Regions from separate parts of the Terrabacter sp. 2TAF16 genome, predicted to be linked through region 2. Evidence: predicted binding sites of a transcription regulator. Region 2 holds the regulator's gene; the other holds the start of a gene.
What was found. The regulator HspR, encoded in region 2, represses chaperone genes until heat shock. The targets are predictions, from matches to a motif close to AAGTTGAGTCNNNNNGACTCAACTT.

Region 1: a site for HspR is predicted at 13,170-13,194, ahead of AB4Z14_RS16600 (ATP-dependent Clp protease ATP-binding subunit). Genes of this name have one in related genera too.

The regions. Positions count from the first base shown of each region.
Region 1 is NZ_JBFRFZ010000011.1:8,508-23,561, reverse strand. Features, by position in the region: gene AB4Z14_RS16670 (helix-turn-helix domain-containing protein) at 135-335, opposite strand; gene aspS (aspartate--tRNA(Asn) ligase) at 520-1,800, opposite strand; gene AB4Z14_RS16660 (acetoin utilization protein AcuC) at 2,293-3,489, opposite strand; gene AB4Z14_RS16655 (potassium channel family protein) at 3,540-4,208, shown strand; gene AB4Z14_RS16650 (GNAT family N-acetyltransferase) at 4,303-4,830, opposite strand; gene AB4Z14_RS16645 (GNAT family N-acetyltransferase) at 4,922-5,434, opposite strand; gene proC (pyrroline-5-carboxylate reductase) at 5,450-6,256, opposite strand; gene AB4Z14_RS16635 (proline dehydrogenase family protein) at 6,270-7,220, opposite strand; gene AB4Z14_RS16630 (hypothetical protein) at 7,408-8,148, shown strand; gene AB4Z14_RS16625 (maleylpyruvate isomerase N-terminal domain-containing protein) at 8,148-8,996, shown strand; gene AB4Z14_RS16620 (lactate 2-monooxygenase) at 9,082-10,368, shown strand; gene AB4Z14_RS16615 (SAM-dependent methyltransferase) at 10,494-11,246, shown strand; gene AB4Z14_RS16610 (nucleoside deaminase) at 11,243-11,746, shown strand; gene AB4Z14_RS16605 (hypothetical protein) at 11,986-12,924, shown strand; gene AB4Z14_RS16600 (ATP-dependent Clp protease ATP-binding subunit) at 13,294-15,054, shown strand, end outside.
Region 2 is NZ_JBFRFZ010000010.1:90,993-106,046, forward strand. Features, by position in the region: gene AB4Z14_RS16175 (ATP-binding protein) at 1-2,522, opposite strand, end outside; gene AB4Z14_RS16180 (heat shock protein transcriptional repressor HspR) at 2,640-3,092, opposite strand; gene AB4Z14_RS16185 (DnaJ C-terminal domain-containing protein) at 3,110-4,120, opposite strand; gene AB4Z14_RS16190 (nucleotide exchange factor GrpE) at 4,210-4,905, opposite strand; gene dnaK (molecular chaperone DnaK) at 4,902-6,815, opposite strand; gene AB4Z14_RS16200 (hypothetical protein) at 6,997-7,347, opposite strand; gene AB4Z14_RS16205 (PQQ-dependent sugar dehydrogenase) at 7,325-8,323, shown strand; gene AB4Z14_RS16210 (MarR family winged helix-turn-helix transcriptional regulator) at 8,385-8,840, shown strand; gene AB4Z14_RS16215 (MFS transporter) at 8,837-10,270, shown strand; gene AB4Z14_RS16220 (hypothetical protein) at 10,291-11,133, opposite strand; gene AB4Z14_RS16225 (alkaline phosphatase D family protein) at 11,138-12,823, opposite strand; gene AB4Z14_RS16230 (dienelactone hydrolase family protein) at 12,820-13,560, opposite strand; gene AB4Z14_RS16235 (DUF3626 domain-containing protein) at 13,610-14,446, shown strand; gene AB4Z14_RS16240 (hypothetical protein) at 14,413-15,054, opposite strand, start outside.

The DNA of each region.
Region 1 (15,054 bases), on a different contig from region 2:
AACAGGCTCACAGGGTAGCGCGTGCGGGCTCCCTACCCCAAAAGCGCGTCGACGAGCGCACCTGCACCAACGCCGAGGGGGCGGCCGGACCGGGTGGTCGCGGCCGCCCCCTCGGGTGCGTGGTGACGCTGCTGTCACGCGGTGTCGATGAAGGACGTCTGGAGGTACTTGTGCACCGCATCCTCCGGAACCCGGAAGGAGCGGCCGACGCGTACGGCCGGAAGGTCTCCGCCGTGGACGAGCCGGTAGACGGTCATCTTCGACACGCGCATGATCGAGGCGACCTCGGCGACGGTCAGAAACCGCACCTCGGCGAGCTGGCGCTCATTCGACATGTGTTACCCCGATCTTCGGTGGGTTTGCACCCGCGCGTCGACGGCTTCCCCTCCGGCGAAACTGCACGCAGGTGCAAGAAGCAACATTAGGGGCAGATGTGACTGGAGGGGAAGCGAACGGGAGAACGAATCGATCACGCGCAACTCGACACGCCGGTGAGATCACTGTGGATCTCCCGGCTCGTCATGGCTCCAGGCGGTGCAGGTCACGCGGGAAGAGGGTCACCTCGCGGATGTTCTCGGCACCTGTCAGCCGCCCGACCCACCTTTCCAGACCGATGGCGAACCCGCCATGCGGAGGCATGCCGTGGGCGAAGGCGTCGAGGTAGCCGGTCAGGACCCCGGGGTCGGTCCCGGTGCGCTCCATCGCCGCGGCATAGTCCGAGGGCCGGTGCAGGCGCTGCCCTCCGGTCGTCAGCTCGAGCCCGCGGAAGAGCATGTCGAAGCTGTTGCTCCACCGCTCGTCGCCCGGCTGCGGGTGCGTGTAGAAGGGCCGCTTGCCCATCGGATAGCCCTCCACCGCAAGGAAGTCCGAGCCGTATGCCGTCTTGGCCCACTCGCTGAGCGCGCGTTCGTGCGCGGGGCTGAGGTCGGGCTCGTCTGGGTCGGCGCCGACCCTCGCGAGGGCGTCGCTGAAGTGGATGACGGGGAAGTGCTCCGGCACCTGCGGCAGCTCGACGCCCAGGAGCGCAGCGGCGTCGGCGGCATACTCCCGGATGCCCTCGACCATGCCCGCGATCGCCTCGCGCAGGACGGCGAGCACGTCGTGGTGGTCACGGATGAAGCCCAGCTCGGCGTCGAGCGAGGTGTACTGCGCGAGGTGGCGCACCGTGTCGTGCGGCTCGGCCCGGAAGACCGGACCGACCTCGAAGACCCGCTCGAAGACGCCGACGAGCATCTGCTTGTAGAGCTGCGGGCTCTGCGCGAGGTAGGCCGTGCGTCCGAAGTAGTCGACGGTGAAGACGTTGGCCCCCGACTCGGTGGCCGTGCCGACGAGCTTCGGGGTCGCGATCTCGGTGAACTCGAGGCTTCCGAGCGCAGCGCGGAAGCCTCGCATCGACGCGCTCGCGAGCTGCCAGGCAGCCCGGTGGCGCGGGTGGCGCAGGGTCACCGCCGCGTGGTCGAGGTGCGTGGGCAGCCCGGCGCCGAAGGTCGGGCGCCACAGCTCGGTGGGTGGCGCGACCGCCGGTTCGGTGAGCGGGGTGATGACCGGTTCCACGAGCTCGGCACCACCGGGGGCCGACTCGTTGGCCGACACGGTGCCGGTCACCTCGACGACGGTCTCCTCGGGCAGACCCGAGAGCTGGTCGACGGTCTCGCGGTCCTTGACGACGACCTGGGCCAGGCCCGAACGGTCGCGCAGCACGAGGAACGTGACGCTCGCGAGGACGCGGCGCCGGTGGATCCAGCCGGCGAGCGTGACCCGCTCGCCGGGTTCGACGGACGCGAGGTCCCGCGCGAGCACGCGCGGAGCAAGGGTCGTGGGTTGGGTTGGTTGCATTCCGTTCACCTCCAGAGGGTTGGTGCCCCGGAGGTGTGGGCGATGGGGAATGTCGCTGTGCCACCACACCTTCGCCGCCGCGGATCGCGGACGGCCTCTGGTCGTGCTCGGCTCAGGATCGTCAGGCCCGTCGTCGCCGTGCCGGTCAGACTACCCCTGATCGGAGGAACACTCCGACCCGTTTTCGGTCAGGCTCTCAGACAGCAGAGCCACGGCGCCGGCGTCGTCTGGACGCAGCGCAGCGAGCGAGGAACGAGCGAGCGGAGCGGAGGAAGGCGACGCCTGAAGGGCGCCGCGGCACGCGCCGGAACGAAGTGAGGCGCAGACAGCACAGAGCCGAGGCGCCGGCGTCGTCTGGACGCAGCGCAGCGAGCGAGGAACGAGCGAGCGAAGCGGAGGAAGGCGACGCCTGAAGGGCGCCGAGGCACGCGCGAAGCGAAGCGGAGCGCCAAGAACTCAGTCGAAGTGGACGTCGAGCCCGTGCAGCGGGAAGACGGCCGTGCGCGTCGCCATGACGGCGCGGTCGACCTCGCTCGCGGGGTCGTAGCCCATCTCCCACGAGCGCCACCAGAGCGGCCCGTCCTCGGCGGTCAGGTCGCCCATCCGTCGCGGACCCGGACGGCCGAAGATCTGCTCGACGTGGGCACGCCAGTCCTCGGGGACCGGAGTGCTCGTCGGGATCGGGGCGTGGGCGGCGATGGCTGTCAGGTGCGTCCACGTGCGGGGCACGACACCGATCACCTCGTAGCCGCCACCTCCGAGGGCGACCCAGCGGCCCTCGCACACCTCGTGCGAGAGGCGGTGGAGCGCGTCGGCCGCGGCCCGCTGGGCGTCGACCGTGACGGCGAAGTGCGCGAGGGGGTCCTCCGCGTGGGTGTCGCACCCGTGCTGGGTCACGAGCACGTCGGGCTTGAAGGCGCGGATGAGCGGCATGGCGACGGCATGCAGGGCGCGCAGCCAGCCGGCGTCGCTGAGGCCGGGCGGCAGCGCGACGTTGACGGCGGTGCCCTCCGCGTCGGGGCCACCGACGTCACTCGGCCACCCGGTGCCCGGGAAGAGGGCCCGACCGGTCTCGTGGACCGAGATCGTCAGCACCCTGGGGTCGTCCCAGAAGATCCGCTCGACGCCGTCACCGTGGTGCACGTCGACGTCGACGTAGGCGACACGTTCGGCGCCGTGGTCGAGGAGCCACTGGATGCCGACGGCGATGTCGTTGTAGACGCAGAAGCCACTCGCCTTGCCCCGCATCGCGTGGTGCAGGCCGCCCGTGAAGTTGACGGCGTGCTCGGCCTCGCCCTCCCAGACGGCGCGACAGCTGTCGACCGTGCCGGACACGACCCGGGCGCTGGCATCGTGCATGTCGACGAAGGCCGGGTCGTCCTCGGTGCCGAGGCCGTACGCGTCGTCGGCAGCGGAGGGGTCGGTCGAGGCGGCCTTGACCGCGGCGACGTAGTCGTCGTCGTGGACGGTGGCCAGCAGCTCGTCGGTGGCCACCTCGGCGCCGACCACCTCGACGCCGTCGACGTCGAAGACACCGAGGGCGTCGCAGAGCCGGGCCGTGAGGTCCAGGCGAGCGGGCGCCATCGGGTGCGTGGGGCCGAAGTCGTATCTCGTGAAGGAGGAGTCCCAGACGACCCGGGCCTGAGTTGGCATGATTGAGACGCTATCGCGGAAACGCGCCACGGACGACGGAGGTAACACCCATGGGCCGCAACCGGCTCTTCGACGACGACGTCATCGTCATCGGGCTGGGACGCTTCGGCTCGGCCGTCGCTCTCGAGCTCACCAAGCTCGGCCACCGGGTCATCGCCGTCGAGCGCGACAACGCCATCGCCGAGAGCTACGTGAACAAGGTGGCCAAGGTCGTGCACGCCGACATGGCGCAGTCGACGGCACTCGACATGATCCGCCACGCGCAGCCCCGGATCGCGATCGTCGGCATCGGCTCGTCCGTCGAGTCGTCGGTCCTCGCAGCGGCCAACCTCGTCGACGCGGGCGTCCCCTCGATCTGGGCGAAGGCCCTCTCACCCGAGCACAAGCGCATCCTCGACCGCATCGGGGTGCACCACGTCATCTCGCCCGAGGCCGACTCCGGTCGCCGCGTGGCCCACCTCGTCAACGGCAAGATGCTCGACTACATCGAGTTCGACGACGGCTTCGCCATCGTCAAGCTGAAGCCGCCGGCCGAGACGATCGGCTTCACGCTGGAGCAGAGCCAGATCCGCCGCAAGTACGGCGTCACCGTGGTCGGCGTCAAGGCACCGGGCGAGGACTTCACCTACGCCGTCCCGCAGACGAAGATCTCGGCGCACCACATGCTCATCGTCAGCGGGCCCGTCGAGCTCATCGAGCGTTTCGCCGCCCGCCCCTGACGTCGGGCTCGCTTCCGGCACAGACGAACCCACCGTCCCGAGCGCGGGGACGGTCGGTTCGTGAAACGCAGTGCGGCCGGAGCGCGCCGCCGGCTCAGAGGCGCAGCGTGGGTCCGTGGTCGGCGCCGAGCGGCAGGACCATGGCGACCTCCTCCTCGCCGTCCTCCTCGCTGACGACACCCATCGGCCTGCGGTAGTCGGTGGGGCGGAAGCCCATGCCGCTCGCGAAGGCAACGGCCCGGCCGTTCTCGGTGCCGACCCAGTAGACGAGGTGGGAGTGACCGCGCTCGGCGGCGAGGGAGGCGCCGTCCTTGACGAGGTGGGTGGCGACGCCGGAGCCACGGGCCTCGGGCCGCACCCACAGCCCGAAGAGCTCGCCGGCCGTGCCGTCGCTCTCCTTGGCGGTGCCGACGCTGACCACGCCGACGGCGCGGCCGTCGCGCTCGGCCACGAGCCGTGCGGAGCGCTGCATGCGTTCACGCCAGAAGTCCTCGCCGTAGGACTCTTCCTCGTCGACCGAAGCCACGAACGCCTCGGGCGATTCACGCAGTGCGGCGAGGCGGACGGAACGGTAGTCCTCCCAGTCGTCCTCGCCGAGGGGACGCACGGTGATGTCGCTCATGGGTCCACCTTCGCACGACAGCCTGCCGGACCGCACCCGCGGGGCGGTGAACGTTCGGGGGCGCCTCGGACCGACTGGCCGACAGCGTGACTCATAAGCGGTGGACCATCTCGATCTCGCGCAGGTCCGGGCGCCGCGGGTGGTCGTGGACCGCGCCGGTGCGCACGAACCCGCACCGCGCGTACAACCCCTCGGCGACCACGTTGGAGCTCGTCACCTCGAGCACGACCTCGGTCTTGCCGAAGCGCCTCGCCTGCTCGAGGACGGCTCGGACCAGGGCCTCCCCGACACCACGTCCCCGGGCCTCCGGGGCGACGTACATGCCGAACAGCGTTGCGGTCGTGGCCCGCTCGGGTTCCCAGTGGGAACCGAGCCCCGCGCTGCCGAGCACCCCCGAGGCGTCGCGGGCCTGCACGAGCCAGGCGCCCTCGATCCGCTGGCGCCAGTCGGCCTCGTCGTAGGCGGCCTCGTCGGCATAGGTGAACCAGAAGGCGTCGGGGGCCTCCTGGAGCATCGCGAGCCGGACGTCGCGGTGCGACTCCCAGTCCTCCGGCGAGACGGGGTGCAGGTGGAGGCGCTGGTCGTGGGTGTGGGGCTCGGCCATCACTCCACGATGCCCTCAGACCTGCCCGGACGCCAGCTGTTTCGAGCGGGCCGCTGCGGCCTCGATGGCCGTCACGAACGCGGCCCGGACCTTGTGGTCGTCGAGCTGGCGCAGGGCCGCTACGGTCGTGCCGCCGGGCGAGCTGACCTGCTCGCGCAGGACCGTCGGGTGCTCCCGGGTCTCCTTGAGCATCGTCGCCGCCCCGTAGAGCGTCTGCACGACGAGCTCGGTGGCCGTGGCCCGCGGCAGACCGAGCACGACGCCGGCCTCGATCATCGCCTCGACGACGTAGAAGATGTAGGCGGGGCCGCTGCCGGAGATCGCCGTCACGGCGTCGAGGTGCTTCTCGGCGAGCCGGACGACCCGGCCGCACGAGCTGAGCAGCGCCTCGGCCTCGGCGAGGTGGTCGTCGGTGCAGTGGCTGCCGGGCGAGATGCCGGCCATCCCCTGGTCGACGAGCGCCGGGGTGTTGGGCATGACGCGGATGACCGACGTGCCCTCGGGCAGCCGCGACTCGAGGAACTCCGTCGTGATGCCGGCAGCCAGCGAGATGACGGCGTTGCCGGGGGCGACGTGGTCGTGGATCTCGTCGAGCAGCGCCGCCATGTCCTGCGGCTTGACGCACAGCACGAGCGTGTCGGCGACGTCGGCCGCCTCGGCGTTGGCCAGCACACGCACCCCGTGGCGCTCGGCGAGGGCGTTGACCTTCTCCGGCGTGCGTCCGGTGACGACGAGGTCGCCGGGCGTGCGGCCCGAGCGGATGAGGCCGGAGACGAGGGTCTCGCCCATGACCCCCGCGCCGAAGATGGCCGTCGTCGTCATCGTGGCTCTCCGCTCAGCTCTTGGTCGCGACGCCGCGCAGGAAGAACATGACGTTGGCGGGCTTCTCGGCCATCCGGCGCATGAGGTAGCCGTACCACTCCTGGCCGTACGGGATGTAGACGCGCATCTGGTCGCCGCGGTCGGAGATCCGCTTCTGCTCCTCGGGGCGGATGCCGTAGAGCATCTGGTACTCGAACGACCTCGGGTCGCGACCGGCCTGGCCCGCGAGCGCGCCGGCGATCTCGATGAGCCTCGGGTCGTGCGAGGCCACCATCGGGTAGCCCTCGCCCTGCATGAGGATCTTGAGGCACCGGACGTAGGACTTGTCGACGTCGGCTCCGGACTGGAAGGCGACCGACTCGGGCTCCTTGTAGGCGCCCTTGCAGAGCCGGACACGGGACCCGGCGTGGGCGAGGTCCCGGCAGTCGGCCTCGGTGCGGTAGAGGTAGGCCTGCACGACGGCGCCCACCGTCGGGAAGTCGGCCCGCAGCTCGCGCAGGGCGTCGAGGGTCAGGTCGGTGGTCGTGTGGTCCTCCATGTCGAGGGTCACGGTCGTGCCGCCCTGCTTGGCCAGCTCGCAGATCTCACGGGCGTGGTCCAGGGCGATGGCGTTGCCGTCGCCCGGCAGCGCCTGCCCGAGCGCGCTCAGCTTGAGCGAGACCTCGACGGAGCCGCCCTCGGTGAGGCCCTGGTCGCGCAGCGCCGTCAGCAGCGAGAGGTAGGCGTCGCGCGTGTGCCGGGCCTGGGCGAGGTCGGTCGTGTCCTCGCCGAGGTAGTCGATCGTCGAGAGGCGGCCGGACGCCGCGATCTCGGAGGCGGCCCCGACGACGTCGGCACGCTCGGCACCGGGCACGAAGCGCTTGACGACCGAGCGCGACACGGGCGCCTTCTCGATGACGTCTCGGATCTTCTCCTGCTTGGACAGCTGCAGGAGCGAGTTGCGCAGCAGGTCGCTGGCGTCCACGGGGGCCTCCGGGTGGTGCTCGGGATGTCGCTCGGGTCACGGCGGCGGACGGTGGTGACCGTCCCGCCGGGCAAATCTACCGCCGCCGGCAGCCGGCGCCCGCCGGTCCCCTCCGCTCCTGCGGCACGCACGCCGCCCGCCCGGTCTCTCGGGGTCCTCCTCGGGGCCATGCGGCAGACTCGCTGCCATGGCTCGCCCGAGCGCCACCCGACGACCCGTGCCCGCCGCCCTCGCGGCCGCAGCGCTGCCTCTCGTGCTCGCCGCGTGCGGCCAGCCGGTCGCGACGCCGTCTTCCGCCACCCGCCCGGCAGGCACGACCGGAACGGCAGGCGCCACCGGCGCCCCGACGAGCCCAGCCGCTGACGACGCGCCGCTCACGCCGCCCTCGAGCGTCGTGCCACCCCGCGTGCACGCCACCGCCGTCGTCGCCTCCTACCTCCGTGGCCACGACCTCAGGGGGCTCACCCGCACGGACGACGAGTCGGTGACGGAGGCCGTCCTCACGTCGTGCCCGAACGGGCCCACCGTGGCCCGGGACGTCGGCCCGACGGCATACGCCCGCTCCTGGGAGGGGCCGGGAGGCGTCCGCGCCGACGTCGCCGCGATCACCTACCCCGACCTCGCGTCGGCCGCGAACGCGGCCGAGCCGCTGCTCGTCGCGGCGCAGGCGTGCCGGGCCCCCCGGCCGGCCAAGGGCGTCACGACGACCGTCGCCAACCAGCGCCGCGACGTGGCGGAGGGTATGCCGCTCGGCCGGGTCGACGTGACGCGGACGTCCCCGGACGAGACGCGCCACGACTACGTCGGCGTCGTGCAGGTGGGCAACGTGCTCGTACGCCTCACCTACTCGTCCGGCGACGCGAAGGTCGCCACCGACAAGGGGTCGACGGCGCTCGCGCTGCTGGCCCGGGACGTGCAGGGGCTCTGATGTCCACGATCGACGACGCCGCCCTCGCCGCGCCCGGACCGCTCGGCCTGACCCTCGACGACCTCGGCGAGGCCCTCGGGGGTGCCGCGACCGTGCTGCGCGCCAACGCGATGGCGGCTGGCCTCGATGCACCCGTCCCCACGTGCCCCGACTGGACGGTGCTCGACCTCGTCACCCACCAGGGCATGGTCCACCGCTGGGCCGCGAGCCACCTGCGCGGCGAGCCCGTCGAGCCGGAGCCGCTCGAGCGCGAGGGGCGCCGGTCCGCCGACGTGCTCGGCTGGTTCGACGACGGGGCGACGGCGCTGCTGCAGGCGATCGTCGACGCGCCGGACGCCCTCGACGCGGTCGTGTTCCTCAAGGACGCGCCTGCCCCGCGGCTCTTCTGGACGCGCCGGCAGTGCCACGAGACGACGGTCCACGCCGTCGACGCGCTCGGGGCCCGGCTCGGACGGCCCGCGCGCGCCCACGAGACGTGGATCCGGCCCGCCGTCGCGCTCGACGGCATCGACGAGCTGCTCGTCGGCTTCGTCACCCGCCGCAAGGAGGGAGCCTCACCCGGCGCCCCGACCCGGCTGCTCGTGCGCCCCGACGGCGCCGACGTCGCTTGGCTCGTCGACCTCGACACCGGCCGGCCGATCCGGACCAGCCGGGTCCGGTCGGGGTCCGGTGGTTCGGGTGGGGCCGACGCCGACCACGTCCTGACCGGCGACCCCGTCGACCTCTACCTGCGGCTGTGGAGCCGCGGCGCTGCCGAGCCGGCCGAGCCGGCCGAGCCCACCGAGACCACCGAGACCATCACGGAGATCGAGCGCTGGTGGCGCGAGAACATCTCGATCTCGTGGTGACCCCCGGGTCGACCACGTAGCAGGATGGGCGCAGCACCCGGACCGCACCGTCGCGGCCCGGGCCCGTGCGACCAGAGGAGCTCGTATGCCACAGGAGGGCGTCGGACGGACCGTCCAGTCGGCGATCTACCGGGCCGGTGCCTTCGGCCGCCGCCCGGCGGTCCCGACCGACGGCACGCAGCTCGAGGTGGCGGCCCGCAAGGTCATGTCGAAGCGCGGGTTCGCCTACGTCGCAGGCTCGGCCGGCTCCGAGGCGAGCGCCGACGCGAACGTCTCAGCCTTCTCGAGGTGGCGCGTCGTGCCCCGGATGCTCGTCGACACGACCGAGCGCGACACGTCCGTCGAGCTCTTCGGCCGTCGGCACGAGAGCCCCTTCCTCGTCGCCCCGGTCGGGGTCCTGTCGATGGCCGACGACGAGGCCGACCTCGCCGTCGCCCGCGGCGCCCGCGAGCAGCGCGTCACCCAGATCCTCAGCACCCAGGCCTCGGTGCCGATGGAGGACGTCGCGCGCACCCTCGCCGGGTCCGGTCACTGGTACCAGCTCTACTGGAGCAGCGACGACGACCTCGTCGAGAGCCTCGTCTCGCGCGCCGAGGCGTGCGGCAGCGACGCCCTCGTCGTCACCCTCGACACGGCATACCTCGGCTGGCGTCCACGCGACCTCGACCTCGGGCACCTGCCGTTCGCCCGCGGCGAGGGCATCGCCCAGTACACGTCGGACCCCGTCTTCCAGCGGCTCGTCCGCGAGCGGGTGGCGGCGGCCGGGCCGGCGGTCCGGCCGCGGCCAACGCCGGCCGCGGTCGCGACGCTCGTGTCGATGAGCCGCAACCACCCGGGCGACACCCGGCACAACCTCACGGCGCCCGAGCCGCGCGCCGCGGTCGAGACGTTCCTCGACGTCTTCAGCCGACCCTCGCTGACGTGGGACGACCTACCGCGGCTGCGGACCATGACCAGCCTGCCGATCGTGCTCAAGGGGATCCTGCACCCCGACGACGCCCGACGCGCCGTGGACGCCGGGGTCGACGGTGTCTACGTCTCCAACCACGGCGGCCGGCAGGTCGACCGGTCCGTCGCCGCGCTCGACGCCCTGCCCGGAGTCGTCGAGGCCGTGAGCGGTGCCGGGTCCGACGCCCCGGTGATCTTCGACAGCGGGATCCGTTGCGGCGCAGACGCGTTCGTCGCACTGGCCCTGGGCGCGTCGGCCGTCGGCATCGGGCGACCACACGTCTACGGTCTGGCCCTCGCCGGCGCCGACGGGGTCTCGGAGGTGCTGCGTAACCTGCGCGCCGAGCTCGACCTCCAGCTGGCGCTCACGGGGTGCACGTCGCTCGCCGACCTGACCCCGGAGCGGCTCGTGGCCGCGCCCTGACGCGACAAGGCGCCGCGCCGACCGTCGACGGGCCACGTGTCGCCGCCCGGTCACGGTCGAGAGGCCGCTTCTCGCCGCATGGAACCGGGTCGACGCAGTCGGGGTCTGTCCCGGAGGATCGGGTCATGCCAGCCCTCGACCACCTGACCCGCGACGCCTACCCGAAGTCGAACGGCTACGACGCGAAGTGGCTCGTCGACCTCGACATGGGCCCCCACCCGCTGTGGCTGCTCGAGGACCTCGCCGCCGACCTCGACCTCCGGCCCGGCATGCGCGTCCTCGACCTCGGCTCGGGGCTGGGCGCGACGTCGGTCTTCCTCGCGCGGGAGTACGGCGTCAGCGTCGTGGCCGCCGACCTGTGGGTCGACCCCACCGAGGCTGCCGCGGTCTTCCGCAAGGAGAACGTCGACGATCGCGTCCTCGCGATGCGGGTCGACGCGCACGCGCTCCCCTTCGGCCGGGGCTCGTTCGACGCCATCCTCAGCATCGACGCGTGGGAGTACTTCGGCACCGGCGACCACTACCCGCCCTACCTCGCCACCTTCCTCAAGCCGGGCGGCCAGCTCGGGGTCGCGACGCCGGCCCTGACGACCGAGGTGCGCGAGCTCGGCGAGATCCCCGAGCACATCGACCGCGTCGTCGGCGCCGAGTCCGCGGCCTGGCACACGGCGGACTGGCTGCGCAGCCAGTGGGAGTTCAGCCGCGCCTTCACGACCGTCACGGCCCGCAACCAGCCGGACGCGTGCGCGAACTGGTTGCTGTGGGAACGTGCCGTCATGGAGCTCAAGGGACAGGCCAGCTCGCCGGTGCAGGGGATGCTCGAGGCCGACGGCGGCGCCTTCGTCACGTTCGCGCTCGTCACCGGGAGGGTCGCATGAGCCTCGACGCCACCGACCTCGAGCACCTGCGCCGGGCGGTCTCGCTCGCGCGCCTGGCCCTGGAGCGCGGGGACGAGCCGTTCGGCTCCGTCCTCGTGTCGGGCGACGGCGAGGTGCTCTTCGAGGACCACAACCACGTCCTCGCGCTCGAGGCCACCCAGCACCCCGAGTTCGCCATCGCCCGCTGGGCGGGTGCCCAACTGACCGCCGCCGAGCGGGCGGCCGCGACCGTCTACACCTCGGGCGAGCACTGCCCCATGTGCTCAGCAGCGCACGCGTGGGTCGGCCTCGGCCGGATCGCGTATGCCGTGAGCTCGGCCCAGCTGACCGCGTGGCGGTCGGCGTGGGGCTCGGCCCCGTCCCCGGTCGCGGCGCTGTCGATCCACGACGTCGTGCCGGGCGCGGTCGTCGACGGGCCGGCCCCCGAGCTCGAGGCCGAGGTCCGCGACTTCGACGACCGTTTCGCCCACGGTCACCCCCACCCCGACCCCAACCCCTGACGCCGGCCAACCGGCATACGCCCGGAGGTCCTCCCCGACCACATCAACTCCACCGGGGCGGACCCGAACGACGCACCCGAGACCCCGGGACCACGACAACTCCGCCCTGGCGGGCGAAAGCGGCCCACGCGACCACACTCGGCCACCACAAGTCCGCCCCGGTGGCCTTGGCGCTCAGAGGTTTCGGCGGCTGTGGATGACCTACAACGAGCGCGAGTCCGGTGTCGCACAGTGACGTCATGAAGCCCGCCGACAGCCCCGGCACCGACCAGCCGTTTCTGCGCACGAGTGACGGAGACGACACGCTGAGCGCATGGCGCTTCCGGCGAACGCATCGCGCACTTTTCCGTGGGGTCTACGTCACTGCCGAGACCCGCGTGACCCTTCGGCTGCTCGCCGAGGGAGCCCTGCTGTTGGCCGAGCCGAGCAGCTACCTCTCCCATCACACCGCGGCCCGGCTCTGGGGCGGCGTCGTTCCCGACAACCCTGACGTCCACGTGACGTATCCGAGGATGCGTGCCCAGTGTCTCGGCATCGCGGCTCACCGTGCCAAGGCGCGACAGCACGTGGTCCGTTGGATGGGGCTGCCCGTCACCGGCCCGGCGCAGACCTTTCTCGACATGAGTCAGGTGCTCGGTCTCGTCGATCTCGTCGTGCTCGGGGACTCGTTGGTCCGCAAGAAGCGCTTCACACCTGACGAGCTGGTTGCCCTGGCTGAGAAGCACCGCGGCCCCCACTCGAGGCTGGCCCGGCGAGCGGCAAGGCTCGTGAGAGCCGGCGTCGACTCACCCATGGAGACGCGCCTGCGGCTGCTCATCGTCCTCGCCGGACTTCCCGAGCCCGAGGTGGACCACCGGGTGCACGACGACGACGGGACCTTGTTGCGGCGATACGACCTCTCCTACCTCCCCTTCCGACTGATCATCGAGTACGACGGCAGGCAGCACGCCGAGTCGGACGAGCAGTGGCTCAGCGACATCGGCCGCGACGAGGCGCTGGACGACGAGCAGATCCGGCGGCTCGTGGTCGTGTCCCGGGACATCTACTCGACACCGGCGAACACCCTCGCGAGGATCACGCGGGCCATGCGCCGAGCCGGTATGCCGGTGCCCCGGCTCAGGCACGAGTGGCGCCGACACTTCCCGAGCAGGTCGGGCGACCTCGCCCTGCCGGCATGAGGGCGCCGACGAGCGCGCCATGGCGCGGTTCCGCGCCCGATGACGCGGCTGGCCGAACCCGAAACCGCGCCATGGCGCGGTTCTGTGCCGGAAGGCGGCCCGGATGGATGCGTCCGCGACCGCTCTCCACGGGTGTGAAGCGCGCCGGCAACAGTGCGGGCGGACACTGGGCGGGTACGACACGGCATACGCAAGGATCACGACACGCCTCTCGGCATCTGTCCGCTCACGGCGAACAGCGGCTGAACCTGAGCCGATCACGCTCAGGATGGGGAACAGGAGGGACACCACCGGCGTTGGTCGGGGTGTGCTCGTCCACAGCGGGCACAGATAGCATCGAGATGTCTCTCGATCAGTCAGGAGAAGAACATGTTCGAACGGTTCACCGACAGGGCCCGAAGGGTGGTTGTCCTCGCGCAGGAGGAAGCTCGCCTGCTCAACCACAACTACATCGGGACCGAGCACATCCTCCTGGGTCTGATCCACGAAGGCGAAGGCGTCGCCGCGAAGGCCCTCGAATCGCTCGACATCTCGCTCGAAGCGGTCCGGGCCCAGGTCCAGGAGATCATCGGCCAGGGGCAGCAGGCCCCCACCGGTCACATTCCCTTCACGCCCCGCGCGAAGAAGGTCCTCGAGTACTCGCTCCGCGAGGCGCTCCAGCTCGGCCACAGCTACATCGGCACCGAGCACATCCTGCTCGGCCTGATCCGCGAGGGCGAGGGCGTCGCCGCCCAGGTCCTCGTCAAGCTCGGCGCGGAGCTCAACAAGGTCCGCCAGCAGGTCATCCAGCTGCTCTCCGGCTACCAGGGTGGCCAGGGCGGCGAGAAGGCCGGCGCCGGCGTCGGCCAGAGCCAGGCCGAGGGGACGCCCGCGGGCTCCCTCGTGCTCGACCAGTTCGGTCGCAACCTCACGCAGGCTGCCCGCGAGGGCAAGCTCGACCCGGTCATCGGACGTGAGAAAGAGATCGAGCGGGTCATGCAGGTGCTGTCCCGCCGCACCAAGAACAACCCCGTCCTCATCGGCGAGCCCGGCGTCGGCAAGACCGCCGTCGTCGAGGGCCTCGCCCAGGACATCGTCAAGGGCGAGGTGCCCGAGACGCTCAAGGACAAGCAGCTCTACACCCTCGACCTCGGCTCGCTCGTGGCCGGCAGCCGCTACCGCGGTGACTTCGAGGAGCGGCTGAAGAAGGTCCTCAAGGAGATCCGCACCCGCGGCGACATCATCATCTTCATCGACGAGATCCACACGCTCGTCGGTGCAGGTGCCGCCGAGGGCGCCATCGACGCCGCGTCGATCCTCAAGCCGATGCTCGCCCGTGGTGAGCTGCAGACGATCGGTGCGACGACGCTCGACGAGTACCGCAAGCACATCGAGAAGGACTCGGCCCTCGAGCGGCGCTTCCAGCCGATCCAGGTGCAGGAGCCGACGCTGCCGCACGCGATCGAGATCCTCAAGGGTCTGCGTGACCGCTACGAGGCCCACCACCGCGTGACGATCACCGACGGGGCGCTCGTCGCGGCCGCCAACATGGCCGACCGCTACGTCAACGACCGCTTCCTACCCGACAAGGCCATCGACCTCATCGACGAGGCGGGCGCGCGACTGCGCATCCGTCGGATGACGGCTCCGCCGGACCTGCGCGAGTTCGACGAGAAGATCGCCGCGCTCGTGCGCGAGAAGGAGTCGGCCATCGACGGGCAGGACTTCGAGCGCGCGGCCCGCGTCCGCGACGACGAGAAGCGCCTGCGCCAGGAGAAGGCCGCCCGTGAGGCCCAGTGGAAGTCGGGCGACATGGACGTCGTGGCCGAGGTCGACGAGGAGCTCATCGCCGAGGTCCTGGCGGCCAGCACCGGCATCCCGGTCTTCAAGCTGACCGAGGAGGAGTCGAGCCGACTGCTCCACATGGAGGACGAGCTGCACAAGCGCATCGTCGGCATGGACGACGCCGTCAAGGCGCTGTCCCAGGCGATCCGCCGCACCCGTGCAGGCCTCAAGGACCCGCGTCGTCCGGGTGGCTCGTTCATCTTCGCCGGCCCCACCGGTGTCGGTAAGACCGAGCTCGCCAAGACGCTCGCCGAGTTCCTCTTCGGCAGCGAGGACGCGCTGATCCAGCTCGACATGTCCGAGTAC
Region 2 (15,054 bases):
CGGGACTCGCGCTCGCGCGTCTCGTCCCGGACGACGACGATGACGAAGCCGTCGTGCTCCGCCGTGCCCGGCACGCTCGCCGACCGGACGTGGACCCAGGCCTCACCGCCACCGCGCCGGAGGATGCGGTAGCGGTCGTCCTCGACGGGTCGGCCGGACCGGAGCATCTCCATGCGTCGCTGGTGCTGGTGGTGCTCGTCGGAGGACTCCGACTCCCGGATCCACCACGGGTACGGCGGCACGAGCGGGCCGTCCGCGAGCGACCAGCCGAAGGTCCGGGTGAACACGTCGTTGACCTGGACGACGAGGCCCTCGGCGTCGACGACGACGAACGGCTCCTGGATGGCTCCGAGGATCGCCCGCAGCCACGCGGCGTCGCGCGACCGCGATCGGGCCCGCACGAGGTTGGCGGCGAGGCGCGCGCGGAGCTCCTGGGGCTGGAACGGCTTGATGACGTAGTCGTCGGCACCCTCGAGCAGCCCCGTGGTGCTGGCCTCGACGCCGGCCCGCGCGGAGAGCAGGACGACGGGCAGGTCGCGCAGGCTCGCGTCGGCCCGGATCTCGCGCACGAGGGTCAGGCCGTCCATGCGGGGCATCATGACGTCGGCGAGGACGATCGACGGACGTCGGGCGCGCAGGTGCTCGAGGGCCTCGACCCCGTCGCGCACCGACACGACGTCGTAGTCCACGACGCAGTGGCGCGCGATGTAGTCGCGCATGTCGTGGTTGTCCTCGACGACGAGCAGGGTCGGACGCACGCCGTCCGGCTGCGTGGCCGGCGACATCGGCCCGCGGAGCGGCTCGGGGTCCGCGGACGACGCCTGCATCTCGGCCGCGACCGCGTCGCGCACGACCCAGCTGCTCGCCTCGTGGATGAAGGACTCGGCCGAGCGCGGCGTGATCGAGGGGCGCAGCGCGGCCCGCTCCGCGGGCCGGCCCCACGGGAAGGACACGGTGAAGATGCTGCCCCTCCCCTGCCGTGACTGCACGGCGACGCGGCCGCCGAGCAGGTCGACGAGCTGGCGCACGAGCGACAGGCCGATGCCGGCGCCCTCGCGCGATCGTCGGTCGTCGCCGCGGTCGAGCTGCCGGAAGCGGTCGAAGACGAGGTCGAGGTCCTTCTCGGCGATGCCGATGCCGGTGTCGGTGACCGAGACGGCGAACCCGGTGTCGGTCCCGCCCAGGTGGAGCGAGATGCGTCCGCGCGTCGTGAACTTCAGGGCGTTCGACAGCAGGTTGAGCACGATGCGCTCGAACATGTCGACGTCGACGTAGGCCTCGTGGTCGAGGTCGTCGCATACCACCTCGAACTCGAGTCCCGTGCGCTCGATGGCCGGGCGGAAGTTCGCTCCGATGCCGGCGACGAGCTCCTCGACGTCGGCCCGGACCCAGTGCGGCTCGACGGCCCCGGCCTCGAGCCTCGTGAGGTCGAGGATGCGGTCGACGAGGCCCGCGAGTCGGTCGGTGTTGCGGAGGATCAGCTCGAAGCGCTGGCGCTGCTCGGGGTCGAGGCCGTCGGCGGCGAGGGCGTCCTGCACCGGTCCGGCGATGAGGGTCAGCGGCGTGCGCAGCTCGTGGCTGACGTTGGCGAAGAAGTCGGACTTGGCGACGTCGAGCTCGGCCAGAGCCTCGGACCGGTGACGCTCCTCCTGGAGGCGGCGGATGCCGCTCAGCGCCATCGCGACGTGCGCGGCGCACAGCTCGGCGTAGACCTGGAGCTGGGCGTCCCACGGGCGGCGGGGGTTCTCGGTCAGCAGCAGGTGCGCGGTGGGCTCGAGCAGCCCGGGCTCGACGACGGGGACGACGTGCACGACCTCTCCGTCGACGGCTCCGCTCGGCGGCTCGTCCCCCTCGACGTGCCACCGGATGTCGCTCGCGAGGTGGTCGTTGACCTGGGAGCCGAGCACCTCCAGCGCGCGGATGCGCACGTCCTCGGGCGTGTCGGCGTCGGCCAACGCCGCCACGAGCCGGGCCGACATCTCGTCGCGCCGCTCGGCGAGCACCTTGGCGGTGGTCTCGGTGGCGATGTCGACGACGCCGACAACCTGGCCGTCGTCATCGTGGATCGCGCCGAAGGACCACGTGAAGTACGCCTCCTCCAGGAAGCCGTACCGGTCGACGACCAGCAGCTCGTCCTCGACCCAGGTCGCGGGACCGCCACTGACGACGCCATGGAGCATCGGTCCGATGACGTCCCAGATCTCGGGCCACACCTCACGGATGGGGCGACCCCACGCGCCGGGGTGCTTGCTCTCGCCGAGGAGGCCGCGGTAGCCGTCGTTGTAGAGCATGGAGAGCTCCGGACCCCAGCAGACCAGCATGGGGAAGCGCGACGACAGGCAGACGTCGACGAGGACGCGCAGGTTGGCCGGCCAGGACTCGACGGGCCCCAGCGAGGTGGCCGACCAGTCGGTGCGCAGGAAGAGGTCACGCATCCCCGTCGGGGACGAGGGCACGCCGCCGCTCGAGGCGTTCGTCGTGGGGGCGCCGGGCAGGCCGCCCTCAGGGTGGTGCGGGGTCACACGACCTCCGGGACTGGGGTCAAGAAACTGCCTCCGGCGGCATTCCACAGCGGCGCGCCCCGTCTGCTTGAGGCGAGCACAGTCTGACACACACAGACGGCTCGGTGAGGCGCGAACCTAGCGCTCGGGCCGCCACACGACGAGCGCCTGCGACGACGGGGCGCGGGGCGGGCGCTGGCCGGGTCGGACCGCCACGACCTCGCCACGTGGACCGACCGCGAAGACCCGGGCGCCGGCCGACAGAGCCGCCTGGGCCGCCGCCAGGTCGGCGGCGAGCTCCTCGACCCGTGACCGGAGGGCGGTCACGTGGTTCTCGAGGTCGAGGATGCGCTGGATGCCGGCCAGCGAGACACCCTCCTGTGACAGGCGCTGCACCTCGCGGAGCAGCTCGACGTCGCGCGTGCTGTAGCGCCGTCCGCCCCCGCGCGTGCGCGACGGTGAGACGAGGCCGAGCCGGTCGTACTGCCGCAGCGTCTGGGCGTGCATGCCGGCCAGCTCGGCCGCGACGGAGATGACGAAGACGGGTGCGTCGTCGTCGTGCCCACCGGGGCGGGCGCTCTTGCGGGCCATCGTCGTCACCTCGCTCGTCAGGCTCGGGCGCGCTGGAAGAGGTCGGCCCGGGGGTCGTGGCCGTTCTCGGCCGCAGCCATCCGCTCGATGGCCTCGCGGGCCTCGTCGGTCAGCCGTTGCGGCACGACCACCTGCACGCGGGCCAGCAGGTCGCCGGCGTGGTCGCCCCGTTTGACGCCGCGCCCCTTGACCCGCAGGACGCGGCCGCTCGGGGTGCCCGGCGCCACCTTGACCTTGACCGACCCGCCGTCGAGCGTCGGGACCGCGACGGTCGCGCCGAGCGCGGCCTCCGCGAAGGTGACGGGCAGGTCGAGGGTGAGGTTGTCGCCGTCACGTCCGTAGACCGGGTGCTTGTCGACCCCCACCGTGAGGATGAGGTCACCGGCCGGTGCGCCGGCGTCGCCCTGGCGACCCTTGCCGCGCAGGCGGATCCGCTGCCCGTCCTTGACGCCCGCAGGGATGCGGGCATTGATGCGACCGAGATCGGGGGAGCTGAGCGAGACCGTCGAGCCCTCGACGGCGTCGCGGAAGCCGATGCGCGTGTTGGCCTGAACGTCGGCTCCGGGGCGTGGACCGGCCGTCGCGCCGTAGCCGCCGTAGCCGGCGCCGGGTGCACCACCGCCGAACATCTGCCCGAGGATGTCCTCGAGGTTGGGCTGGCCGCCTGCGCCACCGGTGTCGAAGCGCACGCGCTGCCCACCGGGACCACCCGCCCCGCCGAAGGCGGAGAAGATGTCCTCGAAACCCGCGCCCTGGCCGCCCGCGCCGCCCGCGGTGAAGCGGGCACCGCCGTGCGACATGGCGCGGATCGCGTCGTACTCGCGCCGCTTCTCGGGGTCGGACAGGACGGCATACGCCTCCCCGACCTCCTTGAAGCGCTCCTCGGCCTTGGGGTCGCCGACGTTGTGGTCGGGGTGCATGGTGCGCGCGACCTTGCGGTACGTCTTCTTGATCGTCGCGGCGTCGGCGTCCTGGGGCACGCCGAGGATCGCGTAGAAGTCCTTCTCGAACCAGTCCTGACTAGCCATGGCGCACCTCCTCGTTCACGGTGACTCTCACGCTGCTCCCATCATCGGGTATGCCGCCGGGCTGCGTGCGCAGCCCGGCGGCGGACGTCTCAGGCGGGGTCGGCAACCGAGACCCGGGCGGCGCGGACGAGCCGGTCGCCGATGCGGTAGCCCGGCTGGAGCACCTGGACGACGGTCGTGCCAGTCGCCCCCTCGGGCAGCTCGGCCTCGACGTGCATGAGGGCCTCGTGCACGTTGGGGTCGAACTCCTGGCCGGCCTCGCCGACGCGTTCGACGCCGAAGCGACCGAGGGTCGCCTCGAGCTTGTCGGCGATCGCGGCGAAGGGGCCACCGGCGAGGTCGCCGGCCTGGCGGGCCATGTGGATGTCGTCGAGGACCGGGAGCAGCGACTCGACGACGCTGCCGACCGCGGTGTGGCGGATGACCTCACGGTCGCGGTCGACGCGCTTCTTGTAGTTGACGTACTCGGCCTGCAGCCGCTGCAGGTCGGCGAGCAGCGTCGCGGCCATGGTGTCCTCCTCGGCGAGGGCCACGCCCTCGGTCTCCGAGGACTCGCCGGCGTCGCCGGTCTCGTTGGAATCGGTTGCGGTGTGGTCGAACTCGTCCTCACCACCGGGCTCGGACGACGCGCCCGCGCCGCCCTCGTAGTACGTGTGATGGCGCTCGCCGTGGGCGGAGCCTGCCCGCGGCGGGGTGCCGGCGGCGTCGCCGCCGGCACCCGTCGCGCCCGTCGCGGTCACGTCAGGCTGTTCGCCGGGCGTGCCGTGCTTCGGGGACTCGGTCACTTGGCGTCCTTGACCTCGTCGTCGTCGACGACCTCGGCGTCGACGACGTCGTCGTCGTCCGTGCCGGACCCACCGGGCGTGGTGTCGTCGGCGGGGGCGCCGTCCTGCGCCCCGGCGGCGCCCGCGGCGTTCGCGGTGGCCTGCTCGGTGGCGTACACGGCCTGGCCCATGGCCTGCGACTTCGTGTTGAGGTCCTCGACCTTGGCCTTGATGTCGTCGGCGCTGGCCTCGGACCCCTCGGCGATGGCGGCCTTGAGGTCGGCGAGCGACTCCTCGACCGGCGTCTTGACGTCGGCCGGGACCTTGTCGCCCGACTCCTTGAGGAAGGACTCGGTCGAGAAGACGAGCTGCTCGGCCTGGTTCCTGACCTCGGCCTCCTCGCGACGCTTCTTGTCCTCGTCGGCGTGCGCCTCGGCGTCCTTGACCATCTTGTCGATCTCCTCCTTCGACAGGGCCGAGCCGCCGGTGATCGTCATCTTCTGCTCCTTGCCGGTGCCCTGGTCCTTGGCGGAGACGTTGACGATGCCGTTGGCGTCGATGTCGAAGGTGACCTCGATCTTCGGCACACCGCGCGGCGCCGGCGCGATGCCGGTCAGCTCGAAGGTGCCGAGCGACTTGTTGTGCTGCGCGATCTCACGCTCACCCTGGAAGACCTGGATGAGGACGGACGGCTGGTTGTCGTCGGCGGTGCTGAAGATCTCGGAGCGCTTCGTCGGGATCGCGGTGTTGCGCTCGATGAGCTTGGTGAACAGGCCACCCTTGGTCTCGATGCCGAGCGAGAGCGGCGTGACGTCGATGAGCAGGACGTCCTTGCGCTCACCCTTGAGGACACCGGCCTGCAGGCTCGCGCCCATGGCGACGACCTCGTCGGGGTTGACGCCCTTGTTGGGGGCCTTGCCGCCGGTCAGCTCGGTGACGAGGGCGGTGACGGCCGGCATGCGGGTGGAGCCACCGACGAGCACGACGTGGTCGATGTCGGCGACCTTGATGCCGGCATCCTCGATGACCTTGTGGAACGGCGCCTTGGTGCGGTCGAGGAGCGACTTGGTCATCTGCTCGAACTGTGCGCGGGTGAGGTTCTCGTCGAGGTGGATCGGGCCCTCGGGCGTCATCGAGATGTACTGCGCCGAGATGTTGGTGCTCGTCGCGGTGGAGAGCTCCTTCTTGGCGCGCTCGGCCTCGTCGCGGAGGCGCTGCATCGCGATCTTGTCCTTGGACAGGTCCTGGCCGGTCTTGTTCTTCACCTGCGTGATGAGGTGCTGGACGACCACGTCGTCCCAGTCGTCACCACCGAGGTGGTTGTCACCGTTGGTGGCGCGCACCTGGATCGTGGCGAAGCCGTCCTCGGCGTCCTTGCCGACCTCGAGGAGGGACACGTCGAACGTGCCGCCACCGAGGTCGAAGACGAGGATGAGCTCGTCCTCCTTGCCCTTGTCGAGGCCGTAGGCGAGCGCGGCCGCGGTGGGCTCGTTGACGATGCGCAGGACGTTGAGGCCCGCGATCTCACCGGCCTCCTTCGTGGCCTGGCGCTCGGCGTCGTCGAAGTACGCGGGGACGGTGATCACGGCGTCCGTGACGGTCTCACCGAGGTAGGACTCGGCGTCGCGCTTCAGCTTCTGCAGGATGCGCGCGCTGATCTCCTGGGCGGTGTAGGTCTTGCCGTCGATCTCGGGCGACTTCCAGTCGGTGCCCATGTGGCGCTTGACCGAGCGGATCGTGCGGTCGACGTTCGTGACGGCCTGGCGCTTGGCGACCTCGCCGACGAGAACCTCGCCGTTCTTGGAGAACGCGACGACGGAGGGGGTGGTGCGCCCGCCCTCGGCGTTCGCGATGATGCTCGGCTCGCCGCCCTCGAGGACGGAGACGGCCGAGTTGGTGGTACCGAGGTCGATTCCGACGGCACGTGCCATGGGTGACTCCTTGATGATCTAGGTGGAGACCGTGGTGCTGGTGGTCCGGGTGAAACAGGTCCTCGCTCAATCTGCTCCCGCTCCGACGTGATTGTCAAAACCGGACTCGCAAATCTTGCGTTCACCCGACTCAACTCTGGGCTCTCGCGGATTGTTCCCGTCCGGGACACAGTCTTGGTGGCTAGCGTCGTGACCGGAGGTGCCTCATGCCGACGCACACGACTCGCACCGCGCTCGCATCGACCATCGCCGTCGGCCTGAGCACGCTCTCGCTGGCCGCCTGCTCCGCCGGCGCGCCGAGCTCTGCATTCGCCACCTCCGCGGGCACGTCCTCGACGTCGTCTCCGGCCGCCTCGACGGTGGCGACGACCAGCGCGACGACCGGCGCCGCGACCACCTCCCCGACCACCTCACCGACCACGGGGACGACGCGTACGCCCTCGGCGACCTCGAGCAGGCCGGCCACCCCGACGGGTGCGCCACCCACCTCGACGCCGGGGCGGGCGACCGTGACGGCGACGGTGGTGCGCACCCTGGCCACCGGGATCGACGTGCCGTGGGGCCTGGCGCGGCTGCCCGACGGGACCGTCCTCGTCTCGGCGCGCGACAGCTTCCGGGTCTACCGCCTCGACGTCGCCGCGGCCCGGCTGGGCCGGGTCGGCACGGTGCCGGGCGTCGTCTCGAACGTCGCACAGCAGGGTGAGGCAGGCCTGCTCGGCATCGCCGTCTCGCCCACCTTCCCCCGCGACCACCTCGTCTACGCCTACTACTCCACGGCGGGCGACAACCGCATCGCGGCGATCCCGTGGGACCCGTCCGCGCCGGCAGGTCGCCAGCTCCGGACGCCACGGGTGCTCGTCAGGGGCATCCCCCACAACGTGCACCACAACGGCGGCCGGATCGCGTTCGGGCCGGACGGCTACCTCTACGCGACGACCGGGGAGGCGCAGCAGCCGGCGCTCGCCCAGGACAAGGGCTCGCTCGGCGGCAAGATCCTGCGGATGACGACCGCCGGGCGCCCGGCCCCGGGCAACCCGTTCGGGACGCTCGTGTGGTCCTACGGCCACCGCAACGTCCAGGGCATCGCCTGGGACGCCGCCGGTCGCCTCTGGGCGTCCGAGTTCGGTGACCACAGCGAGGACGAGCTCAACCTCATCCGCCCCGGCCGCAACTACGGCTGGCCGCAGACGGAGGGGCGCACGAGCCGGGCGGGCATCACGGGCCCGGTCGCCCAGTGGGGCCCACCGGAGGACTCGCCGAGCGGCATCGCGATCGCGCAGGGATCGGTGTGGATGGCGGCCCTGCGCGGGCAGCGGCTGTGGCGCATCCCGCTCGACGGCTCGGCGACCGCGGCGACGCCCCAGGACTTCCTCGTCGGTCGCTACGGGCGGCTGCGCAGCGTGCTCGCCGTCGGACCGGACACCCTGCTCGTGACGACGAGCAACCGCGACGGGCGGCAGAGCCCGGGGGCGGGGGACGACCGCATCCTGCTCGTCCGGGTGACCTGAGCCTCCTCAGATCGACAGTCGAGACTGGACAGTCTGGACTGATGAGTTCTACGGTCGGGTCATGGCACCACGCACCGGCTCGCACGCGATCGCGCCGACGGCCGCGCGCGCGGCCCACGACATCCGGGTCACCTTCAGCCGGCTGCGGCGCCGCCTGCGCGACGTCGCCGAGCTCGATGGCCTCACCCCCTCCCAGACCGCCGTCCTGAGCCGGCTCCTGGGCGACGGCGACGCCACGGCCAGCGCCCTCGCCGCGGGCGAGCAGGTGCGACCGCAGTCGATGGCGGCGACCCTGGGGGTGCTCGAGGAGCGTGGACTCGTCGAGCGCCGCCCCGACCCCACCGACGGCCGCCGCCAGCTCGTCGCCCTCACGCGGGAGGGTCGCAGCCGCATCGACGTCAGCCGGGCGGCTCGGGAGGAGTGGCTCTCCCGAGCCCTCACCGACCACTTCACCGAGGCCGAGCGACACACCGTCCTCGAGGCGATGGTGCTGCTCGACCGCCTCTCGCGCCGATGACGCGTCCACCCTCCTCCGGCCGCTTCGACCGGCGTCTCGTCGCGCCGATGGTCCTCGGGTCGGTCCTCAACCCGGTCAACTCCTCGATGCTCGCCGTCGCGCTCGTCCCGATCGGCCTCGCGCTCGACGCTCCCCCGTCGGAGACCATCTGGCTCGTCTCGGCGCTCTACCTCGCCACCGCCGTCGGGCAGCCGGTCGTCGGGCGGCTCGTCGACCTCCACGGCCCCCGACGCCTCTACCTCGCGGGCACCGCGCTCGTCGGCCTGGCCGGCATCCTCGGCGCGCTCGCGCCGTCACTCGGGGTCCTCGTGCTCGCCCGGGTGCTCCTCGGCATCGGCACCTGCGCGGCCTATCCCGCCTCGATGGTGCTCATCCGCAGCGAGTCGGTGCGCACCGGCACCGACTCGCCGGCCGGGGTCCTCGCCGCGCTCTCGGTCGCCAACCAGACGGTGGCCGTCATCGGCCCGACGCTCGGCGGACTGCTCATCGGGCTCGGTGGCTGGCGCACGATCTTCATAGTCAACGTGCCGCTCGCGATCGCCTGCCTCGTCCTCGGCTCGCTGCGCCTCCCCCGCGACGAGCAGCTGCACCGCGACGCCGATGCGACCCGACCCCGCGGGCTGGACGTCGCAGGCATGGTCCTGTTCGCCGTCACGCTGACCGCGCTGCTGCTCTTCCTCATGGAGCCCGCGGTGACGCACTGGCCGCTGCTGCTCGTCATCGCCGTCGCCGGTGCGGGACTGGTGGTGCGCGAGCGGCGCGCCGACGACCCCTTCATCGACGTGCGCGTCCTCGCCGGCAACGGCCCCCTGCTCGCGACGTACGTCCGGCAGCTGCTCGCCTTCACCGTGAGCTACGCCTTCCTCTACGGCTTCACGCAGTGGCTCGAGCAGGGTCGTGGTCTCTCCGCCACCGGCGCCGGGCTCGCGCTGCTGCCGATGTTCGTCGTCGCCATCACCGTCACGTCGGTCTTCGGCCGACGCGAGCAGGTCCGCGGCAAGCTCCTCGTCGGCGGGGCGCTCCAGGTCCTCGCCTGCCTGGGGCTTCTCCTGCTCCACGACGACTCCCCCCTCTGGCTCGTCGTCGCCGTCGTCGTCGTGGTCGGGGTGCCGCAGGGACTCATCGGCCTGGCGAACCAGACCGCCCTCTACCGTCAGGCCGACCCCGACCGCCTGGGCTCGTCCGCCGGCCTGCTGCGCACGTTCATGTACCTCGGCGCCATGCTCGCCGCCGCCGCCAACGCGGCGGCCTTCCCCGACCGCGCCGACACCGCGGGCCTGCACGGACTCGCCGTCGTGCTCACCGTCGTCGCCGTCCTGCTCCTGCTCATGTCGGCCCTCGACCGCTCCCTGGGTCGCCGTCGACCCACCGGCTCGTCCGTCCCCAGCACCCACGCGACGTCCCCGACCCGAGAGGCAAGCCACCCCTGACCTCGGCGCCCCCAGCCCGGCTAGCTCCCGACGACGCGCCGCCGCTCGAACGCCGCTCGCAACGGGCCGACGTCGGCCTCGGGCACCCGCTCGTGCGCGAGGTCGTACGTCTCCTCGACGAGGGCGACCAGGGTCGCGACCGCGTCGTGCGGGGACGCGACGAGGAGAGACCGGATGCGCTCGACGAGACGGTCGGGCCGGTGGGCGAGCAGGGTGGCCTCGCGGTCCAGCCACTTGTGGAAGGGATGGGGCATCCACACCCGGTTGACGGCGAAGAGCGCGTCGAGCACCCCCTGCACGCCGTCGAGCAGGTCGCGGTGGAGCAGCACGACGTCGTCCCGGGCCGCGAGCATCTCGAGCCGCTCGCGGGGCCTCAGGTCGAGGGCCTCGAGCACCTGGGCGACGGCCAGCGCCTCCGGGTAGACGTCGCACCGCGTCCGCCACGCCTCGATGACCGCGTGGCCCTGCAGGGGTATGCCGTCGCGCAGGGCCGTGACGCGCACCTGCAGCTCCGCGTCGGTGTCGCCCGCGAGCACGCGGTCGAGATAGGTGTCGATGGTCGACGTGACGAAGCCGCTGACGTCGGTCTTGACGCCGCCGACGAGCAGGCCGTCGGCCCACTCGTGGTCGTCCTCCTCCGCATAGACGCGGGTGAGCCCGGCGCCCTCGATCGCCGCCTCGCGGTCGGCGACGGTCGGCGGGGAGGACCAGTAGACGTCGAGCTCGATGTCGGACGACGCGTCGGCGAGCCCGCGCGCCACGGACCCGCCGATGAGCGCCGCTGCGACCTTGGGGTTCGCGGCATACGCCCGGACAGCCTTGCGCGCCAACGCGATCCGTCGTTCGATAGCGTCCACGGACATCCCGTCAGCCTGCTGCAGGGATGCGCACGCTCGACACCGTGGTCAGCACCGGGTGGGCGTCGTCGCCGTCGCGGACCTCGCCGCCACGCCAGACGATCGAGAGGTCCCGACCCTGGACGGTGAGCTCGGCGAGACAGTTGTCGAACCACGGACCGTCGGTGACGACCCACGGGTAGGCCGGGTCGGGCACGTGCTTCGAGCGCTCGGCGACGAACCGCATGGGGCGCACCAGCCCACGGGCGAAGGCGGACATCATGACGCGCACCATCCGCGGCATGGGGTTGCGGATCGGCGAGCAGACGGCCTGGATGACGCGGGACGTCGCACCGTGGCGGGTCCTCGCGTCGACGACCTCGGCGACGTAGGAGTTGTGGACGTCGCCCGAGAGGAAGACGACGCTGGCCGGAGCCGCACCGCGCTCGCCCCGCGCCACCTGCATCACCATGTCGAAGACCTCGACGAAGCCGTCGTTGAAGGCGGCCCAGTGCTCGAGGTCGATGGACTGCCGGACCTTCTCGGCCCGGTCGGCGACGACACGTCCGTGCGTGCCCATGGCGAGCACCTCGTCGATCGCCTCGAGGTCGTGCAGCCCGGGAGGGAGCATGAACGGCAGGGACGTCCCGATGAGCAGGTGCTCGACGTCGCCGGTCAGCTGCTCGTCGAGCCAGCTCATCTCGTCGGGGTCGAGCATCGAGCGGTGCTTCGGCTCGAGGACCCGGGCGGCGCGCGAGTCGACGACGACGAGCCGGACGTCACCGAGATCGCGCCGGAAGCTCCAGCGGTAGACCTCGGGGTGGCGGTCGGAACGGCGGGCGAGGTCGAAGACGGCCTCGGTCAGGTCGAGCTCCTCACCGCCGGGGTCGGCGCCGGCGAGGACCTGCGCGTAGATCTCGTCGTCGGCGAGCTGCGACGGGGAGAGGTTGCCGATGTGCTGGTAGACCCAGTACGAGGAGAGGCCGCCCATGAGCCGCTCGTGCCACCACGGGGTGCGGTTGATCTCCTCGTGCCAGGTCCACGACGTGTTCCAGTCGTCGCGGATGTCGTGGTCGTCGAAGATCATGCAGCTCGGCACCGTCGAGAGGAGCCAGCGGTTCGCCGCGTCGCCCCACGCGAGCCCGTAGAGGTGGGCGTACTCCTCGTAGTCCTTGATCTCCTCACCCGGTGGCTCGGTGATGTCGCGGCGGGAGGCGATGAACTCGCGCATCGCCTCGGACGTCTCGTCGGCGTAGACCTGGTCACCGAGGAAGGCCACGAGGTCGGGCCACACCTCCTCGCCCCGGGCCAGGGCGAGCGCGAGCGTGCGCAGCGCGTCGACGCCGTTCGTGCGGTGCCCCTCACGGTCGTGCGGCACGGTGGTGCGGCAGGAGCCGAAGAGCAGCCGCGTGGGTCGGCCGCGGTCGATGGTGCGGATGCGTGGGGGTGGGAAGGCGCTGTCGGGCTGGGGCCAGACCAGTGTGTCGTCGATGCTGACGGTGTAGTCCCACGACCCGCCCGGCTCGAGGCCGTCGACGACGACGAGCGCGTAGTGGTGGCCCTTGACGGCGAAGGTCGGGGCCGTCCAGTCGCGACCGTCGGCGTGCACCGCGACGACTCCCGGACCGGAGGTCTCGACCCACACCGTCGCATCGGTCTCACCGATGTAGCGCAGCATCGGGCCGAGGACGAGCGGCGCGATCTCGTGGCCGGTCACGACGGCAGGTTCTCGTCGAAGAAGGCGAGCGTCCGGTCCCACGCGTCGGCCGCCACCTCGGCGTTGTACTTCGACGGCGAGGTGTCGTTGAAGAAGGCGTGCCCGACGCCGTGGTAGACGCGCGCCGTGAAGTCGACGCCCGCCTGCTCCATCCGTGACTCGAGCTCGGGCACTCCGTCGGTGATGCCGTGGTCGTCCTCGCCGTAGAAGGCGAGGACGGGGCACCCGATCGTCGCAGGGTCGGCGTTCTCGGGGAAGTGGCCGTAGAAGGGCACCGCCGCGCGCAGCCGCGGGTCCGCAGCCGCGAGGGCGAAGGCGTACGTCCCGCCGAAGCAGAAGCCGACGACGCCCACCCGGCCGTCGACGCCCGGCTCGTCGACGAGCGCGTCGACGACGGCGCGCAGGGCGGGCACGGCCCACGTGGCGAACTCCGGCTGCCGGGCCGGCGTGGTGGCTGCGCGCATCTGCGGCTGGGCCGCGAGCCGGTCCTCCTCCGACGCGCTGAACATCAGCTCGAAGATCCGCGCGCCCACCTCGGGCGTCAGCCCGACGTGACCGAGCAGGTCGGGCGCGACGGCGACGTAGCCCTGTGCGGCGACGCGGTCGGTGACGTCCTTGATGTGGTCGGCCAGCCCCCAGATCTCCTGGATGACGACCACAGCGCCGCGCGGCGTCCCGCTCGGGTCGGCGCGGTACGCGGTGAGGTCGTGCTCGGGGAGGTCGATCATCGTGCCCATGCCCCATTCCTACCCCCTGGTGCCGGGTCGCGGGTGTGAGGATGGCGTCGTGCCCACCCAGCCCGCCGCCGTCACGAGGGCGCTCGCGCACGTGCGCGGCCTCTCGACGGGACGCCCGCTCGACCCGACGTTGGGCGTCACCCTCAACTTCCACCCGGACCGGCTCGTGCGCGGCGAGCCGGTCCTCGCCGTCATGGCCCGCGACGGCGTCTACCGCTCCCAGTTCGAGACGGGCACGGGCAACGGTGGGCTGACGGCGCACCCCGGTGGGGACCGGTGGCGCTGGGAGAGCCGGATCTTCGGCGGCGCCTACGACGACGCCGAGCCGGCGCTGCGGCCGAAGTACGGCGCCCTCGACCTGCGCCGGAGCCCGTACGGCGCCGCGCCACGCTTCGGGTCGGCCCACGTGCGGCTGGCGGCGCACACGCTGGACCGGACGACGTTCTGCTTCCCCGACAGCGTCTTCGAGCCCGAGCACTTCGGCACCGCAACGGCCTTCGCGCTCGGCGAGCATGCCGAGGCCGCCGACCACGACCTCCTCGACGACTACGTCGAGGCCCACGCCCACGGGGTGCTCGACCTCGCCCGTGACGTCGAGGCGCTCGTGCTCGACCCCGGTTATCGGGGCACCGACGTCGAGGCCGACGCGCTCCGGCTCGGCGTGCCCGTCGAGTGGCACCCGGGCTACCGGCTCGACGTCGGGACCCTCCGCGCCCACCCGGGCTACCGTGGGCCGGAGTTCGTCGCGCTCGGTGAGTCGCTCGCCGTCGACGGCGTCGTCACCCCGCAGGTCATCGGGGACGCCTCACGAGCAGGGCGGCACGACGAGCAGTCCCTCAAGCGGGTCTGGCACTACGTCGCGCGGTTCGGATCCGTTTCTGCCTGAAGGGTGCCCGCCTCGTCGCCGGTGACCACGGTCGTCACGACCGATGTCACCGACGGGCGGCGAGGCGTCGACGAGAAGCCGAACCGGCAGGGCGGGTCGACCGGCGCGAGGCCACCCAGCACCGCACCGTCGAAGCAGCCGTCGAGCGCCGTCACGGCGTGCAGGTCGGTGGCTCCGTAGAACTCCTGACGGCCCTCGAGCGCCGTGCCGCGGGTGCGGACCCCGCGCAGGACGACCCGGGCGACGGGGTCGACGACCGTCGCCCACCTCGGACTCGACGCGACGCGCGCGGGCACGGCCCGCAGGAGCCGGCCGAGCGGCCTACGCCCTCCGACCGTGAGGTCGAGGGACAGGGAGGGCGAGCTGACCTGCCAGCGGTCGCGGCTGGCGCGCACGGTGATCGGCTCGAACCGCACCTCGTCGAAGGCGTACGTCGCCCCGATGAACGTCGCGACCTCCGGGGTCGGGGCGACGAGCACCCGGTGCCCGTCGGCCGTCTCGACCATCGCGTCGCCGAACGACCCGAGCGGCGTGCGCAGCCACGACCCGACGACGATCCGGACGCCGGACGTGGAGCCGACGCCGGCGATCTGCCCGTGGAAACGCTG